DNA from 3 places in the Bacillus thuringiensis genome. Region 2 is predicted to be linked to each of the others. Evidence: riboswitches for the same ligand, from Rfam matches in the RefSeq annotation. Region 2 holds a riboswitch; each other region holds the start of a gene.

Region 1 (6,477 bases), 1.7 Mb from region 2:
TAAGGTTAATTATCTGGTCTTCATATGACTTATAGTCAAAACTCTCACCAAATGTAAATGTTACTTCACTTCTTTGTTTATCTATATTTAACGTTCCTTTAGAAGTAATATCTTGGCCATTTTGATCATACACCTTTGCCTCTAATACTTCTAAAACATCTTCTAAATCATCACTAATTACCATAGATGTGTATTTAGGAGGATCGTTCGGTATATGTGTACCAACTTGGTATTGAATAACTTGATCCATTTGTGTTAACTGCTCATTCTCTACAAGCTTGCCATTCTCATCAACTATATTTTTTTCAATGCTAGGTGGATTATTGTCACCTGAACCGGATCCTCCCCCACCACTTACAAATACTTGTCCTACTTTTTCTTCAGTTTTAATATTTTTACCTTCTAATTTCACAGTATTTTTATGAGGCTTTGCAGCAGGATTTGTAACCTTTGTTTTATATCTTAAAATATAGCCTTTTGAACTGTCTGGAAATTCAATTGTAAATCCAGTCTTTGTTGCATTAATTTTAATGTTAGATAAATCTGCTGGCTTAATATTTGTTGGTGCATAACCATCTTCAAATACAGCCTCTTCTAATACTACGCTGTCTGTAATTAACTCATGCCCAGGTCCTAATGTATCTGTTAATTTAAGATCTTGCATTTCTGTTCCGGTTGCATTTACATATACAAGCCAATCAGCAATTGAAGGATTTTCTTGATTATAAGAACCCCATTTCAATAAATTTTCCGTATTGGGCTGTGGCTTCGGTCTCTCTGTCGTATTATTTACACTTACTTCTTTATTGACGATTTGACCATCAACGTTAAATTCTAATGGAATTTCTTTAACACCATCATATGCTTCTAGACCAAAGTAGAATTCTACGAATAAAGAACCTTTAATGTTATTCTTTCCTTCTACGTAATCACCCATAGTACATGTTAATAGACCCTTTTTCATCTCACATGTACCAACTGTTTTTCCTTCAGCATCTTTTAAAGGAAAACTCATATTCATAAGGTCTTTTCGAAACTCTTTTGGCATATCAATTGTGAATTGATCTCCACTTTTTATTTTTTCTTTAGCTGACCACTTCACTTCTACTTTCATACCATCTGAGGCTTGATACGGTTCAGATGTCGTGCCATCAGTACGAGAAATATTAATTTCGTCCACTGGACTTTTCATCACAGCAGCTTGAATAACTGGAGCCCACACATTCAGCACTGAAAATAATACTAGAAAAACTAATGAAACCATTGAAATATGCCTTTTAGTACTTTTCATTTGCATAGTTCCCTCCTATTTTTTTATATTTATATAACAAAAAAAGACCGTCCGGTTGCATCAAAAATGTGCAACCAGACGATCTTAGTAACCAATATGTATTACCGTAGACTCTAAGCTTTGCGGCCTATCCTTTCGAATAGTGTGCTAAAAATATCTTTTATTCTTTTTTTGTTTCATTTTCCTCTTAAACCAAATATTACTATACCGTCTAGACGGTTATAATTCAATACTCTATAAAATTGTTCTATTTTTCTAATAAAAAAAACAATTCACCACTACATTAAATAAGTAATGGTGAATTGTTTTCACATTATATAGTTCGTATATTCTATTTATACGAATTAACAATAAGAGCTTGAATCACTTTTTCTCTTAACTCGGGGCTTAGTCTGCCAACCCCTAAATATTCCGAATACCATAATCCATCTGCTGCTAATCTAATAATTGTTGCACATACTGAATCTATCTCATCGTTTTCTATATTCTTTTGCAGTTGCTGAAATGATTGTTGTAATGGCTCAAGTAATTCAGGTTTTAACATGAATGCTGCCATCATACTACTAGACAACTCTTCTGTTCTTCTCTCATTACTTAATCTTTCCTCTACAAAAGAGCGAACCCATCTCCCTTTCCTCTCTGAGTCTTCCGCTACTTTATTGTAAATAGCGCCCTCATAATCCTCTATCCCTCTGACTATCATACCTTCTATTAAAGCTTCTTTATTTGCAAAGTGATACAATAATCCACCTTTACTTACACCCGCCTCTTTTGCCACTGCTTCTAAGGTTAATTTAGCAACCCCTTTACATTGCACAATTTGAGAAGCGGCCGCCAAAATCTTTTGCCGCGTTATGCTGATACTCATTCCTTTTTAAAACCCCATTTCTACTAAATTTATATAAATACGAATCTTATTTTTAATATTGTTGATTACTACTAAGTATTTTCTTTATACAACAAAAGCTTCATTACCTTTGAATTTTTAGTTACTTATTCTATTAAAAATTTCCATATCATTCAATATGATAACATCAAATACACAACATTGACTATACATCTATACTTTCATATTCATTCCTAATATATCCATTAATAAAATTTACCGATTTAGTCCTTCTTATTACTTTATCCCGCTATTTGCCGGACAGTAAGACCCCCACCTCAAAATTCAGCTAAAACAAAGGAGTTAGGCGGGAGGCGGGCTGCCCATAAATGCCCGATTGGTGAGAACTAATAATCAGTGGGGAATGAACAAAATCCCCACTGATTAAAGTTTCACTTTATATACGCAACATGGACAAGTATATTTCATTTATGTTGCTCCTTTTATTTTTCCTAAAAATAATCTTACCTATTTTTTAGACAAAGTCCTCAAAAAAGAAAACCACCTACCCCCTAAAGAATATAGGGAACAGATGGTTTATGTGTTTTATTAGAAAGTAGTGCCTTCTTTTTTATAATATTCTTTTGAAATCTCTTCATAAAATGCGGCTGATGTCGCGTAGAAATAAGGTGCTAACCATAAGAAACCGATTCCTATAGTAAGAATACTTAATATGAACCAGCCTAAGAAACTTAAGCATAGTAAAAAATAATCCATTTTATGTCCATTCATCATATGACGACTCTCAGTAATCGCTTGATTCGCTGTATATTCTGGATGATCATTCAAAATAAAATATGTCATAGAATAAGAAAATGATTTAATAATACCTGGAATAATAAGAAGTAATGTCCATAGAGTCAAGTATACATACATTAGTAAATATGTTAAAAACGACTTCATCAACTTACTTCCATCGCTAAACCATCTAAATATATGACCAATGCGAGCATCAGTCCCACGAATTGCATTTAAAACAAGATAATAGGCACCTATTGTTAATGGACCAATAACAAGCATTACAATAATACTTACTGTAAGTGAATCACTTGCCTCTTCCCAACCCCAAAATATCGAGAAAATACCTGTTGTTAGCATTTCAACAGCTCCAATAAGGATTCCAATTAATAAAGTTGCCCCTACCGCTAATCCCCATCTTCCTTTTAATGCATCAAGTGCTTCTCTTTTCAACTGACTTATCATATATAACCTCCTAATACTATTTGTATTTTTGTATACCATTTACATCAAAAATTCCACATATTCCCCAAAACAGAAGCATATTACCTTTTTTCATGCGTATTGATACATGTTTGCTGTAGTTGTACTAATATATGGATTAAACGACTCTTTTCCCTATAACAAAAAAGCTTGCCCTTCAGACTAGGCAAGCTTTCTCAAATTATTCCTCACTCATTCTCTTCTTATACCAATCCTGCATTCTCTCCGCGTCTTCTACTCTCGTATGCTCTATTTTATAACTAGATGATGCACTAGAAAACTTATACGTACATAAATCCGCTCGGCGCTGGAAATATGATTGTGTCTTCTCCATTGATTGGACATGTCTTCTTCTAATAAGTCCTGTATATTTTCCGACGCTACGATAGACAAGTGTAATTTGTTCTCCGTTAACACTGTAACCATTTGTTTTAAATGTTGCGTATCCAAGTGTAAAGATGAGGATCGCGAGCGGAATTAATGCCCACATGATGAAGTGCTTTTCAGAGTATATACTTATTCCAGTAAGCGGGATTGCTAGCATTGCGAAGAAAATGAAACTATCAATGAGATAGCGGCGCAATGCTGCTTTTGGTAATGAAATAATGTTTGTATTCAGTTCATATGGTAACTGTAAATGTGTGAGTAACTGTTGCACGCGATCTTTTCGAATAATTGGATGCAGTGTAACTTTTTCTTTTTCGTCATCCATTCCCTTACTTTGAATTACTTCTACTTGCACAGCACAATAACCGAATGGTTGGCGTAAAATGCTTTCTTTTATCGTAATACCTTGAATACGGTGCAATTTTAGTACGAGTTCTTTTCTTTCCAGTAACCCTTGCGAAATACGGACTTCATCATTTTTTCGATTTACTGTGAAGTTACCATGTTTTAACGCGTAGCCAATTGTAGATATAACCCACGAAAGAACGAGCAAAATAGCTACCATGAAAATCCAGCCATATATATCATGTTCCATTACATACGACTTTACGCCATTCTCTATCCATTTCGGAATGTACTCATCTACTTGGTGATAGACGAAAAAGATTAAAGAGAATAATAGTCCAAATTGACCAGATGTAACAGATGCTAATAAAATCTCTTTCCAAGTTAATTTATACTCTGTCGCTTGTTTTTCTTCTGTAACAATTTCTTTTTCTACTGTATTTTCTGTTGCTTCGTCTAACGTTCCTTCTGCTTTCACTTCTGGAGTTGGCTCATTTAGCAAAGCAATAAGCTCCGCCGCTTCTTCTGCCGTAATACCAGCTAAGCTAACTTCTGCTTCATCGCCCCCACCAGCTGTTTCAATCTGAATTTTTTTCAAACCGAGCATTTGATAGAGCACGTTAGAACTTGTATTAATCGTTTGAACACGTTCTTTATTTAAGTAGCTCTCCTTTTTCACGAAGAGACCTTTTTTCACATGTAATACGTTATTTTCAACCCAATATGTTGTGTAATACCATTTTTCAAATGCTGAAAAAACGGTGAGTAAACCAAATCCTGCGGGAATTAAATACCAAAACGGAAATTTTCCGTTTAAGCTGAACATGAAAATAATGAGTGGTATAAAATCTGTTATTTTTAATTCTAATAACATCGTGATTGGATGCTGCCTCTTATACATCCTCATCACTCACTTTCGCTAATTCTGCGATTTTCGTTTTCAACATTTCTGCTTCATACATCGTTAAGCCTGGGATGCTGTGAGAAGTTGCTGCCGTTGAAATGTGTAATTCTGCTAAGCCATATTTTCTCATAATCGGACCTTGTTCAATCGTTACGTGCTGTACACGAATCATCGGTACTAATACGCGCTTTACGACAAAAAGACCATGCTGAATTTCAAGCTCTTCCTCATTTAGTTGGTAGCTGTAATAACGTTGACGTAGTTTCGGGAATAAGAAGTACGAAAATGGTGCGAACACAACTGTTAGCCCAATCATCACATACAAAATCCACGCCCACCAATCAAACTTTATCATAAGGAAAAGGTAAGCTAAAATGACGAGTATACCGATCCCTTCTTCAATTACAGCACGAACTTTCCACACCTTGACCATGTCAGGGTGAATTTCATTTTTCAATGGATCCATGTAACCACTCCAAATCTAGTAATCTAATATATGAATACTCTTAATCTACATTTTACATAACTTTACAGAAAATTGAAATTTAATCTTCTTTCTTCTCTGGAATAAAATATCCGAACCAAAGTAACCAAATGAAACCGATTAACTTCATCCAACTTCCATCCGCTTGAAAAGCTTCAATCATACCTGGTATTTTATAAACCCCAATAAATCCAAGAAAACCGAGCCACCAGTTTTTTTGCATTTTCATTTTTACTCCTCCTTCATTACGTTTTTCACATTTCGAATCCAAATTTCTTTATACTTTAACTGGAATCCCATGAGCATATAGTTGCTCATATTATCGATCACGAGTGCTAGCGTATGAGCATTTTCTTCCGTTTCATGTTGTGACACAACGCCCAGTCTCGCGCCTTTCTTCAATAAATCGTGGAAACCATGTAAGAAATCCTCTTGTATTTCAAATAAACGTTTCTGGTACTTTTCATTTCGCGATGCAGTTACGATAAATTCATTGATAACGCGTAGTATTCCTTCTTGCCCTTCATACTCAGAGAGCATATGTAAACCATCTGAAATTAACTTTTCTGCAAAGTTTTCTTTCGTATATTGCTCTTTATCGAAATAATTCACGAAATGATACCCAGAAAAAATTTCTTCAAATAAAAAATCAACTAACGCTTCTTTAGAAGAAAAATGATAGTAAATAGCCGGTTTTGAAATACCTACCTCTTTCGCAATCATGGAAAGACTCATCTTCTCAATGCCGTGTTCTGCCATAAGTTTAAATGATGCCTCTACAATGTTCTGCGATGTTTGTAAATTCTTCGTCATACTGTACCTCACTTATTTTTACTTACCGGTCGGTAAGTAAATTATAAAACAAAACGAAATGATTTTCAATTTAGTTAGCACTATAGAAGGTATTTATTGGAAAACAAAGAAAGTTATAAAGTAAAAACAACATATAACAATAAGGA
Region 2 (6,477 bases):
GCTGAAAGCATTTTTAAGTTTATTTTTCATTATATTTTTTGTATATGATCTTGCCTATGAATTTATCGTACCATTAATCGGTGGAGAGCAAGAAGGCGTAGGAGAGTTTGAAGATGGCTTAGGTTTATGGCTTTACTTTTTGATGGTGGTATTGTTTTGTATTGGAATATACTTTATGAAATGGAAGAATGTTTTTGCGGTAAAGTATATTATTCTAATTGGCTATAATGTATTAGATTGTATCCATAACATTATGATTTATTATGGTAGCGATGCAGAATTTGACGGTGGAAATATAGTAGAAGGATTTTTTATTTTGTTCGCACCAATCTTTGTGAATAAAAGATATTTCTGGTTAGTTCCAGCGATACTTGTCGGAAAGTATGCTCTTACAGGAATCATTATTCAATCTTCTCTCGTTTTAATTCCAATGGCATTATATAGCGTATTTACTATCATATGTTGGATTATATTTTTGAGGGTTCAGTCTTACGTTCGTACGCTTGAGATGATGGATAAAGAAATAAAACAGACAGAAAAACTAGCAGCTGTTGGAAAGATGGCAACGGTTATTGGTTATAAGATTAGAAGACCTTTAGCAAACTTAAAAAAACTTGTGAATAAACAAGCAGACAAGCATCCAGAGGATAAAATTTATAGTGATATTATGAAACAAGAAGTAGATCGGATTCATATAATTGCTACAGAACTTAGTGGATTTGAGAACTCTAAATCACTAGAATCAGAAACTCATAACATAGAAGAAATTATCTCTTATGTTATTCGAGTTATGGAAAAGCCTGCGTTAAAACAAGGAGTCAACATACAAGGTATTTACAGTAAAGACTTACCATCAATTACATGTGATGAAAAACGATTAAAACAGGTCTTTTTTAATTTAATTAAAAATGCAATTGAAGCAATGTCAGTTGGCGGAACAATTACGATTAAAGTTACTGTAAAAGATGGAATCATCATTCAAGTGAAAGATGAGGGATGCGGCATTCCGAAAGATAAAATTCCAAAGTTAAATGAAGCCTTTTATACAACGAAAGAAACAGGAACTGGTCTAGGTTTAGTAGTTACAGAAAAAATTATTAAAGACCACAACGGTAAAATGAGTTTTGAAAGTGAAGTTGGGGTTGGAACGACGGTTGAGGTTATGTTACCACTGCATTAAATAGAAAAAACATCACTTCCAAATAAGTGATGTTTTTCTATTTTATCTTGCTATTTGTGGATAGTAAAAATCTCATTTTATCGATAAAGAATGTATGATGTGTTTCTAAGATCAAAATGTTTTTATAAGTTTTTATTATGGATTTTTTGGTAAAAAATTTAGACTATAAAAATTAATTGTTTTTTTCTAAAAAAACTATTTTCTTTTTTGGGTTTTAATGGTATATTCAAAACACGATAAATAAATACCTATTTTTGGCACACTATTCGAAAGGATAGGTCGCAAAGCTAAGAGTCTAAAGTAATGAAAATTACTATGATAGTCTGGTTGCAGTTTGGATTTTCACACATAGTTGTATGTATGAAAATCGAAGAGGCAACCGGATTTTTTATTGTCTCAAAAAGAAAAAATAAATGGGCACACTATTCGAAAGGATAGGTCGCAAAGCTAAGAGTCTAAGGTAATGAAAATTACTATGATAGTCTGGTTGCAGTTTGGATTTTCACACATAGTTGTATGTATGAAAATCGAAGAGGCAACCGGATTTTTTATTGTCTCAAAAAGAAAAAATAAATGGGCACACTATTCGAAAGGATAGGTCGCAAAGCTAAGAGTCTAAGGTAATGAAAATTACTATGATAGTCTGGTTGCAGTTTGGATTTTCACACATGTTGTGATGTATGAAAATCGAAGAGGCAACCAGGCTTTTTATTTTTTAGGAATACACATTATGATTGTAAATTTAGTCGATTAATACATCTAATATTCGAAATATTCGGTACATAGAAAGTGGGGGAGGGAAGTACATTGCAAAATCAAATAGGTAAATTTGGGCGTATACTTCTCGCTGGAGGAATATTATTTACCCAAGTTGGTGTGCTAGATTACTCTGCAACGAAAGTTTATGCGGTTACAAACGACGAGCAAGGACGTTTTATCGTTCATATGGATAAACAAGAAATAAAAGTTGATGAAAATGTAGTATTAAAGATTACAAATACAAATAAACAAGATGCTAATATCGAGCTGAAATTATCTAATGAGCAGCTGTTCAATGAAGCAGAAACGAAAAAAATGAACGAAAACAATAAAGCGATTCAAAGCATTTCAGTAACAGAAGATCACATTGTAAAAATTGAAAAGAATGAGCAAAGTAATTTTATCGGTGACGTATATGTAGTCATTCAAATGAAAAAAGCTGGAGAGTACAAATTTGAACCGATAGTGAAGTTTGAAGGAAATGAAAAGAAAATTGAATCTCCTTCTCTACATGTTGTAGAGAAAAAAGAGGCTTTAAATATAGCTATTTCTGATGAAAATCCAAAGGCTTCAGAGGAAGTTGTGAAAAAAGAAATCAGTGAAAAAGTGAAAGTATCGGAAGAAAATAAAAAACAAGAAATAAATGCTACTAATGCTGAAGTTCCAAAAGAAACGAAGACTTTAGCGAAAGAAAAGGTTAATGAGGAACTCGTACCAAAGGAAAATGAATTAAAAGAGAGCAATAGGATAAACGAAAATAATCAGGAATTACCTGCTATTCAAGCTGAGAAGGTATTAAAGAGCCAATCTCTACTAGCTGCTAGTCCTGTTACAAGTATTCTTAAATATCCAAATGTAAAGGTAATAAATAATAGAACAGGTGAAGGGCCTTCTATCTCGGGTAAATATGCTTTTAGATTTGTTTGGAGCCCACAAGTAACATATGAGGTAAAGGGTAGTAGCAATGACAGAACTGGTCAAAGTCAATATACATTTAGAAATTCAAATAGAGAACAGTACGTATTAGTAAAAAAAGCTGGTGAATATCAAGGGAAATGGATTGATGTCCGTATTAATATTCACTCTATGACAGCTTCATCTGTAGATGTTAAAACACCAATAACTAAAGGTGATGCAAAAAACTTTTTACAATTATATGGGAACGGAAGGTCAGGACAAACTTATAATGCTTCCTTTGAATTTTATGAACACGGAACAAGTAAAAAAGTACCATTAACGGCAATGTGGAATTTCAAAAGGATAAATAGTTATAAAAATGTAACGTTACGTAATGATGGTAGTCATTTAACGAATTTATACGTGTATGATACGAGTTCAATTAGGTATCAAGACAAAGGGAATAATAAAATCGAGTTTTCTGGAACAGCAGGTCCAGTAGCTACTCCAGAAGCAGATATGACAATTACATTTGATAATTTAACAGAATTACCGCTAGAAGTTAGATTAAATGCTTCAGGTGTTAATGTATCATACGACCAATTAGCGATTGCACAAATTGAAATTCCAGCTCCAAGTGTAATAGGAGATATTGTGGAAGATAATTCCCGTCAACTTTCTTATAAGGTATATCAAAATATGCCTGCTCAATCGAAAGAGATTCACTATGCGAAATCTTTTGTATTAGAAAGTGAAGTGAATAAGGATTTTACTGTGAATGATGTTTCCATTCAAGATGTGGAGAGTGGAGATGATGTAAGTAGTTTCTTTGATATTAGCAGGACAAACAATAAAGTCACTGCGGTTGCGAAAGTAAATGCGCTAAAAACAGAAGAATTCAACGGGAAAATTTATGAAATGACAATTACAGGTTCTCCTGTAAAAGGTGCTGATGTAATGAAATATTACAAAGGTGGTTATCTTGAAATACCGGTGTCAGCTAAAAATTATTTAGATGGCGATAAGAATGGACAAGATAGTAATCGAGATGGAATCGCAAAAATAAGGTATAAAGGTATTCCAACTGGGAAACCAGTCCTACAAAAAGTAGTGCAAGGAACAGATTTAACAAAAATGGATATTTCTAAATTTGTGACAGATTTATCTGTAGATACGAATTTGGATGTAGATAAACCAATATCAGTAGTGAAGTTAATCAATATTCCAGATACCAAAACAATAGGGAATCATACTGTAACGGTTGTAATTGAAACGAAGCAAGGTGTACAAGCGGAGATTCAAGTGCCGGTTACTGTCGTTGATGGGACTTTAAAGTTAGTAGACGTACCAAAAGAAATTACATTTGGAGATTTAACAATTCCATCGAAAACAACGACATACGCACCGAAGGCGATTTCAAATCCTTTAAAGGTAACCGATGATCGTGTTAAAAAGCAAAAATGGAGTGTATATGTAAAGGAAATTACACCATTAACTTCAGCGCAAAATGACACATTGACAGGAGCATTGATTTACAAACGAAATGGAAAGGATACACCTTTAAGTACTTCTAGTATAGAAGCATTCTCGTATACTTCTAAAAACGACGAGGAGGTTTCACTAAATTGGAAGGAAAACGAAGGAATTCATTTACAAGTAAAACCAGGGCCGAATGTCAAAGTAAATACTAAATATGCTGGACAGCTAGAATGGACATTAACCGATGCTCCTCTCTAAAAATATATGAAATATATAAATTTTAGAAAGGAGAGAGTAATGAAAAAAATAGTTGGTATTATCGTTTCCACAGTTATATGTGTGCCGTTTCTTATGGCAAATGTAGTAACGGCTACAAGTACGAATTCAAAAGCGGGTATTACATTTTCGAATAGCTATACACCAAATACATCAACTGATCCGACAAAGATAAATACAAAAAAAGAGACAGTTGATAAAAATAAAAATGGAGATAAATATTTACCGAAAACAGGAGGCCAGACACGGGACTTCAAACAATATATAGGATTGTTTTCGATTGTTTTATCTCTATATGTATTCAAAAGAATTAGGGGAAAGCAAGTGTATTCAAAATAAAAAATAGATGAAAACAGAGAAAAGGGGAAGGTACATATGAAACTAGCAAAATTAGCATTAATCGGTGCAGTATCATTAACATCAGTTGCAGCAGTAGGAACTTCAGCATTTGCGGAAGAGAAAGCAAATATGAAATCAAAAACAGATGTAACGTTTATTGAAGATACAAGCACAACAGATCCAAACAATCCAGAAACTCCAAATGAAAAAGTTACACCAGAGAACCCTGGTGACCATGAAAAAGGAACAAAAGGTCCATTAAGTATTAACTACGTTTCTAACTTACACTTCGGCGAGCAAGTTATCTCTGGTAATGATCAAACGTACTTTGCAAAACTGGATAAAGTAAAACAAGCGACTAAAACAGTTGAAGTACCTAACTTCATATCTGTAACAGATAACCGTGGTACAAATGCAGGATGGAAATTAAAAGTAAAGCAAAATGCACAATTTAAAAGTGGTAATAGTGAGTTAACAAATGCAGCTTTAAGCTTAAGTAACCCAGTTGTAAATTCTGTAACTGATGCACAATATGCACCTACAACATTTAAAAATAAAGTAACACTAGCTCCAGGTGGAGATGCGGTGGAAATTACTACTGCCGCAAAGAATAAAGGTATGGGTGATTGGACGACTGCATTTGGTAAAGGGACAGAACAAGGTAAACAGAGTGTGAGCTTATTCGTACCAGGTACGACAGCGAAAGAAAAAGGTGCGAAATATTCAGCTGAGTTAACTTGGACTTTAGAAGATACACCAAACTAAGCTTTTATAAGATTGAAAATTAAGAATAAATGAATTGAAAAATGATTATAAAGGGGTATAAAACTATGAAACTAGCAAAATTAGCATTAATTGGAGCGGTAACATTATCATCAGTATCAGTAGGGACGTCTGCATTTGCAGCTGAGAAAGATGGCGGGAAATTAGACTCAAAAGCATTTATTAAATTCGAGAAAAATACAGATAAAATTGATGTTGTTAATCCAGAGAATCCAGATGAAACTGTAGATCCAGTTGATCCAGATAAAAAAGGTACAGATGGTCCACTAAGTATTGATTATGTATCTAACTTCAACTTTAAAACACAAAAAGCATCAGGGAATAACGAAATCTACTTTGCAGAATTAGATAAAGTAAAGAAAAAAGTAGACGGTTCTGTAATTGACGTGCCGAACTACGTTCAAGTAACAGATAATCGTGGTACAAATGCTGGATGGCATTTAACAGTAAAACAAAATGGTCAATTCAAAACTGCAGATGATAAAGCGTTGGATGGCGCGGCATTGACATTAAAAAATTCAGCTTTGAAATCAAATGCAGGTAGCGACGCACCAACAGCAGAACAATCTATCACATTAAATCCAAGTGGTGCAGCATCTGATTTAATCGATGCAAAAGAAAACCAAGGTATGGGTACATGGGTAAATACGTTTGGTAAAGATGCAACAGAAGCGAAACAAAGCGTAGAGTTATCTGTACCAGGTAAAACGAAAAAAGAACAAACACAATACACAACTTCACTAACTTGGGAACTAACAGACGCT
Region 3 (6,477 bases), 1.1 Mb from region 2:
TTTAGAGAACAAGGAATTACAGTGCCAATCGTTGGTATTGGCGGGATTACAATTGAAAATACAGCGGCAGTTATAGAGGCGGGTGCGGAAGGTGTTTCAGTTATTTCAGCAATTAGTTTAGCTGAATCGGCGTATGAAAGTACGAGAAAATTAGCTGAAGAAGTAAAGAGAAGTTTGTAAGGAAGGACGTGTAGTATTTTAAGTGCTACATGGAGAAATGGACTGCCCAAAATTTTAAACAAACGTTTGATTAAAAAAGCACAAACCTTTTAAAATAAAGGTTTGTGCTTTTTCTTTAAAACATAATAGAAATTAAAAGCATTCCAATGCCGATAGAAGTAAATGTTGCGATTAAACCTGGAATCATAAAGCTATGATTTAATACGTATTTACCGATACCTGTTGTACCAGTACGGTCAAAGTTAATGGCAGCAACGATTGTTCCATAGTTTGGAATGAAGAAATATCCATTTACTGCAGGGAACATCGCAATCAGTAGTGCTGGTGGAATACCAAGGGATAGTCCAAGTGGCATTAAGGCACGTACTGTTGCTGCTTGGCTGTACAGTAAAATAGATAGAATGAATAGCGCGATGGCAAATAGCCAAGGTGCACTTGTTACTAAATGCTGAATGGATCCTTGAATCATATTTAAGTTTCCATTAAAGAAAGTATCTCCCATCCAAGCGATACCGAAAATAGCAACAACTGCTGTTGCTCCTGCTTTAAAGACGTTACCAGATACAATGCTTTCTACATTTGGTTTACAGAAAATAATAATAAGAGCCGCGATAGTTAACATAACCATCTCAATTGTGTTCGGCATGGAAAGACGAGCTAACTTCCCATCAACTATCCATCCTGGACGAAGTGCTTCAAATGAACCAAGAAGTACAACAAGGAAGGTTCCAACTAGGAAAAGGATAACTGATAATTTGGCGCCTTTTACACCTACAAATTCTTTTTTCTCTTCAAGTTTAGGAATCATTCCTTCGTTTAATCGTTTTAAGTATTCAGGGTCTTCATTTAATTCTTTTCCCATCTTACTAGCAACGAATGCTGCTAACATACAAGCAATGAAAGTAGAAGGGATACTTACTTTTAAAATATCTAATAAGGTAATTTTATAGTCAGCGAACATTGCTAAAAGAGCAACTGTGGCAGCTGAAATCGGACTAGCTGTAATTGCTTGCTGAGAAGCGATTACGGCAATCGACATTGGGCGTTCTGGTCTAATCCCTGATTCACGAGAGACTTCTGCAATAACAGGAAGTACAGAATAGGCAACGTGACCAGTACCTGCACATAGTGTGAATAAATAAGTAACAATTGGAGCAAAAAAAGTAATACGCTTTGGATTTTTTCGCAATGCTTTTTCAGCTAGATGAACAAGATAGTCCATTCCTCCAGCAGCTTGCAAAGCACCAGCAGCTGTAATTACTGCCAAAATCATGAGCATTACATCAATAGGAGGCGCGGTCGGTTGTAAGTGGAAGACAAAAACGAGTATTGCCATACCAACTCCACCCATTACTCCTAAACCAACTCCGCCTAGGCGTGCACCAATAAAAATACAGAGTAACAAGGTAAGAAATTGTAGCCAAAACATGATAAACTACCTCCGAAATTCATTAATTAAGATATATTCGAATAGTTTAATTTGAATGAAAATTAAATGAATACCCGAAGAAATCCTTGTTATTTATACATTTTTTATTATATAACACAAAAAAAGTAACATTCACGTACTTTTTGAAATTATTTCGAAAAAGCAATGCATTAAAAATTTGTATTTATATCTCTAAATAAGTAGACATTTTGATTTATATGTTGTAATCTTTGAAAGAGAATAAATTAATTCTCATAGAACTCCCATATCGTTCAACTCGTTCAGCGAGAAAGGCAAACTGATGGAAACATGAGGACGCAAAACTACAGGAGCTAAGGTCGAAAGGCTATGCTAGCCAGTTACCGGACGGATAGGGTTGGTCTTGGCCAATGCTTTTACATTGGCTTTTTTTTATTCTCGAATATATTGAGAAACATTTTCAAACAAAATATTCGTATATTTTGTTTTTTTGTTATGTTAATTAAGGAAGGTGGATATTAATGAAAAAGTATTGGCATAAGTTAACGTTTCTTCAAAAGAACGTCTTATTAACCGTACTAGTTATTTTGACGCTTGTTGGAAGTATGGGCGCGTTAAGTTTCAACATGTTTCAAAATAGTATGATGTCTTTATTTGAAAGACAGTCTATTGAAACAGGAGATACTGTAATAAATCAATTAGACGCAGAATTAGTGAAAGATCTTGCGAAAGATCCTACAGCCCAAAAGGAGAAGAAGGAAAAGTTAAAAGAGCAATTAGATGAAGTGACAAAAGATTTAAAAAGTGTTGGACAAACGTATATTACGGGAGCAAAACCCAATGACAAACGAGAATTACAAATCGTTGGTTTGACTACAGAGTTAACAAATGCAGTACCTGTAAAGCCGGGTGACTATTATGAACAACCAGCTCATTGGATGAAGGCATACGATAAAGTGATAGATACGAAAAAGGCACAAATGACAGAAGTATATGAAGATGAACTAGGCTCATGGGTGACAATATTAGAGCCCATTACGGATGGAGAAAAAAATATTGTCGCAATTGTTGCGGCAGATGTAGATGCTTCTGTTATTCCAGATACAAAGAAGAAATTTATGATGCAAGGTTTACTATTCATTTGTATTTCATTAGCTATTGCGACTGTTATTCAATTCTTTATTGTTCGTAATTCGTTAGCCCCATTAAAAGACCTAAGAGAGGGATTACGTAAAGTTGGTGAGGGTGATTTAAGTATTAAATTAAAAGAAAGACCAGATGACATTGGTATTATTAATACTTATTTCAATGCAACGATTGAGAAATTTAAAGGAATTATAGATAAAGTAAAACAAACTGCAGAGCAAGTTTCTTCTTCATCACAAGAATTATCGGCAAGTACTGAGGAAAACAGTATGGCAGTTCAAGAAATTGCAGGTTCCATGGAAGGTTTAAGAGTAGGAGCACAGTCTCAAGAAACTTCAGTACAACAATGCTTAGGAATTGTGCACGGAATGGAAAATAAGGTGGAAGAGATAACTGGGGCTGCGAAACTGGTTGCGGTTGCCTCAGAAGGTATGGAGCAACATTCAATTGAAGGTAATGAAGTAATTGGACAAATTATTAATCAAATGAATTTAATCCAAAATGCAGTAAAAGATTTATCTTCGATTATTTATTCATTGGAAACAAGATCGAAGGAAATTAGTGATATCGTAACCGTAATTACAGGTATTTCAAATCAAACCAATTTACTTGCGTTAAATGCTTCTATTGAAGCTTCACGTGCTGGAGCTGCTGGAAGAGGATTTGCAGTGGTCGCTGATGAAGTACGTAAATTAGCTGAGCAAACTGAAACGTCAGCGAAAGATATAGCTAAATTAATTGGGGAAACACAAGCTGAAGCAGAAGAGGCTGTAGTTTCAATGCAAAAAGGTTCAAAAGAAGTAGAATCTGGAATTACTCTTGTTCAAAGTAGTGGTGCGTTCTTCGAGAAAATTTCAAAATCAGCACATTCTGTTACGGACCAAGTTAAGGCGGTTTCTAGCAACTCAGGTGATATTTTGCAAAATAGCCAAAATATCGTTCAAGTTGTAAATGAACTATCACATATTGCAAATACGTATGCGAATAGTAGTGGTAATATTGAAGAGAGTATGAAAGAACAGGAAATGTCAGTACAAGATATTGCAGAATTAGCTACTTCTTTAAGCTGGCTTGCACAGGAGCTGCAAGAGTTAATTGGGGAATTTAAAAGTTAATAGAATAATATAAGGTGTAGATTTAATCTACACCTTAATCTTTTTTTAAAATGAATAATTATATATTTATATCTAATGGTATACGGTTGTGATTTTAATCATTGGTGGAACATGTCCTCCAATGATCAAAGTTTCATTTTTATATTATGGAGAGTGAGAGGATTCAGTATGAGTATTTTCTTAAAACGTTCATATGTGGAGAGATATGAACAATTTTCGCAACAAAATTATGAACCGTTTATGATACCAAAGGATATTCAAGTAAATGAATATACTCAAATGAAAATTAAGGATATACAAGCGTTTGAACGAAATAAATTAGATTTAATCGCAGCTACTTTTGTATGGCTATATCATGTTAGTAATGAAAAACGTATAGTGATACCTTATTACATGAGACAGAGTAGTTATCCGTTATGTATTACAATTGAACAAGAACTTTCTTATGAAGAGCTAAGGATAGAAATTAATGATCAAATCATGCAGTTAGAAAGTATGGAAGAAGAACGGAAGATATTGTTACAATATGATGAAGAAAAATGGGGGAAACCTGCAGTTACAGTAGGAAAAGAAAATAGAAATAGTCAATTAAACTTTATTGAATTAAAGGATAGTTGTTTTGAAGTTTCTTATAATGAAAAGCAATTGAAAGAAGAAACAGCACTTCGCTATATAAAGCAAATTCAGTATGTAATTCAGCAAGGTATAAAAAAAGAGACGCAATGTGTTGTAGATATGAATATTATTACAGAAGAAGAATTAGTGATATATAAAGAAATAAATGACACAGAAGTGCTATACCCGAATAAAAGTATTGCGGATATGTTTTGTGAAACAGTAAGGAAATTTTCAAAGCGTATAGCTTTATCTTCGGTGGAGGGAACATTAACATATGAACAACTAAATAAAAAAAGTAATAAAATTGCTCACATGTTATTACATCATGGGGTGAAACAAGGTGATTATGTCGGTATCTTTATGAAGCGAAGTATTGATACGGTAGTCAGTATATTAGCAGTTTTAAAAACAGGTGCAGCTTATATTCCGATTGACCCAGATTATCCAGCAAATCGAGTGCAATATATTATCGAGGATAGCCAATCAAAATTAGTTTTAACGAAAGAAGCGAAAGTACCGTTTGAGGATATTCGAGAATTATCTCTTTACGATATTGAACAATTTTCAGAAATAGATGTGAACGTGGCAATTGATCTTGATGATATCGCATATATGATCTATACATCCGGTTCTACGGGAAATCCGAAAGGAACAATGCTTGCGCACCGCGGAGTAGTGAATTTATGTACATGGATGCAAAGGCATTATGAATTAAGTGAAGAAGATATTTTCGCGCAGTTCCCTTCATTTAGTTTTGACGCATCTATTTGGGAGTTATTCGCGTCATTATTCTGCGGTGGAAATATATATGTGTTATTGGATGAACAAAGGCTTTCGGTAGAAGCTTTTGCAAATGCAATTTATAAAGCAAAGGCAACATCTATTTTAGGCTTAGCTACAATTTTCCTACAACAAGTAGCAACATATCTTCCAGATGAAAGTAAGTATAAGCTCGATTCATTAAAGAGGATTGCAGTTGGTGGAGAAATGCTTACTGCTGAAGTAGTAAAACTATGGCGAGAGAGAATTGGTACTCACGTTCAGTTAAATAACGCGTATGGCCCGACAGAATGTACAATTACAACAACGACATATCCAATTCCAGCGGAGTTAAACGATCAACTTGCTAGTATCCCAATCGGGAAGCCAGCGGATAATTATAAAGTTTGGATATTAAATGACAATATGAAAGTTTGTCCAATTGGTATTCCAGGAGAATTATATATAGAGTCAGTAGGTTTAGCAAAAGGTTACTTTAATAAGCCGGAAAAAACAGAGGAAGTATTTATTCCACATCATGAAAAACATGATAGTAAGATATATAAAACAGGTGATATTGTTAAAATATTGGAAGACGGAAATATTGAGTTTTTACATCGTAAAGACAATCAAGTGAAAATTAGAGGACATCGAATTGAATTGGGTGAAATCCAAAACACAATTGCAAAATATGAAATGGTAAAAGATGCAGCTGTATTTACGAAGAAAGGTGAAGAAGGTAGTCATTACTTAGTTGCTTTCTATACAACTAGTAATGAAGTTGCTATGGAAACTTTAATACATGATTTAAGAGAACGATTACCAGATTATATGGTACCGTCTAAATTAATTTATATTAATGAACTGCCACTTACACCGAATAAAAAGGTTGATTTGAAGCGATTAGCACAACTAGAAGCAGACTATGAACCACTTCGTTTACAAGAATATATTGCACCATCTACCGAAGCGGAAGAAAAAATAGCGAAAGCTTGGATTGATGTATTAGGAATCTCAAAAATTGGTGTTCATGATGATTTCTTTACAATCGGTGGGCATTCATTGAAAGTATTGCGAGTTTTAACTTTGTTGAAAGAAGACTTTCCGTATTTAACAATTCAAGACTTCTTCCAGGAACGAACGATATATGGGTTAGCACAAATTCAAAGAGAATTAAAAGTTGAGGAAGAAGAAGTATTCCATGAATATAAAGTTATACATGAGCCAGATCCAATTTCCCGTATAAATGAA

What was found. Region 2 has a riboswitch for cyclic di-GMP ahead of AC241_RS23670 (WxL domain-containing protein). Riboswitches for the same ligand answer to the same signal wherever they lie in the genome.
Positions count from the first base shown of each region.
Region 1: another riboswitch for cyclic di-GMP. It lies ahead of AC241_RS05380 (SpaA isopeptide-forming pilin-related protein); the one in region 2 lies ahead of AC241_RS23670 (WxL domain-containing protein).
Region 3: another riboswitch for cyclic di-GMP. It lies ahead of AC241_RS02215 (methyl-accepting chemotaxis protein); the one in region 2 lies ahead of AC241_RS23670 (WxL domain-containing protein).

Region 1 is NZ_CP012099.1:1,033,434-1,039,910, reverse strand. Features, by position in the region: gene AC241_RS05380 (SpaA isopeptide-forming pilin-related protein) at 1-1,297, opposite strand, end outside; cyclic di-GMP riboswitch class I at 1,358-1,450, opposite strand; gene AC241_RS05375 (TetR/AcrR family transcriptional regulator) at 1,623-2,159, opposite strand; gene AC241_RS05370 (DUF975 family protein) at 2,727-3,380, opposite strand; gene AC241_RS05365 (PH domain-containing protein) at 3,580-5,031, opposite strand; gene AC241_RS05360 (PH domain-containing protein) at 5,024-5,500, opposite strand; gene AC241_RS34645 (hypothetical protein) at 5,580-5,747, opposite strand; gene AC241_RS05350 (TetR/AcrR family transcriptional regulator) at 5,750-6,331, opposite strand.
Region 2 is NZ_CP012099.1:4,579,567-4,586,043, reverse strand. Features, by position in the region: gene AC241_RS23675 (ATP-binding protein) at 1-1,180, shown strand, start outside; cyclic di-GMP riboswitch class I at 1,427-1,515, shown strand; cyclic di-GMP riboswitch class I at 1,587-1,675, shown strand; cyclic di-GMP riboswitch class I at 1,747-1,835, shown strand; gene AC241_RS23670 (WxL domain-containing protein) at 1,988-4,573, shown strand; gene AC241_RS23665 (EF2685/EF0750 family sortase-dependent surface protein) at 4,613-4,930, shown strand; gene AC241_RS23660 (WxL domain-containing protein) at 4,967-5,695, shown strand; gene AC241_RS23655 (WxL domain-containing protein) at 5,761-6,477, shown strand, end outside.
Region 3 is NZ_CP012099.1:418,180-424,656, forward strand. Features, by position in the region: gene thiE (thiamine phosphate synthase) at 1-180, shown strand, start outside; gene AC241_RS02210 (anaerobic C4-dicarboxylate transporter family protein) at 296-1,609, opposite strand; cyclic di-GMP riboswitch class I at 1,892-1,976, shown strand; gene AC241_RS02215 (methyl-accepting chemotaxis protein) at 2,110-3,849, shown strand; gene AC241_RS02220 (non-ribosomal peptide synthetase) at 4,024-6,477, shown strand, end outside.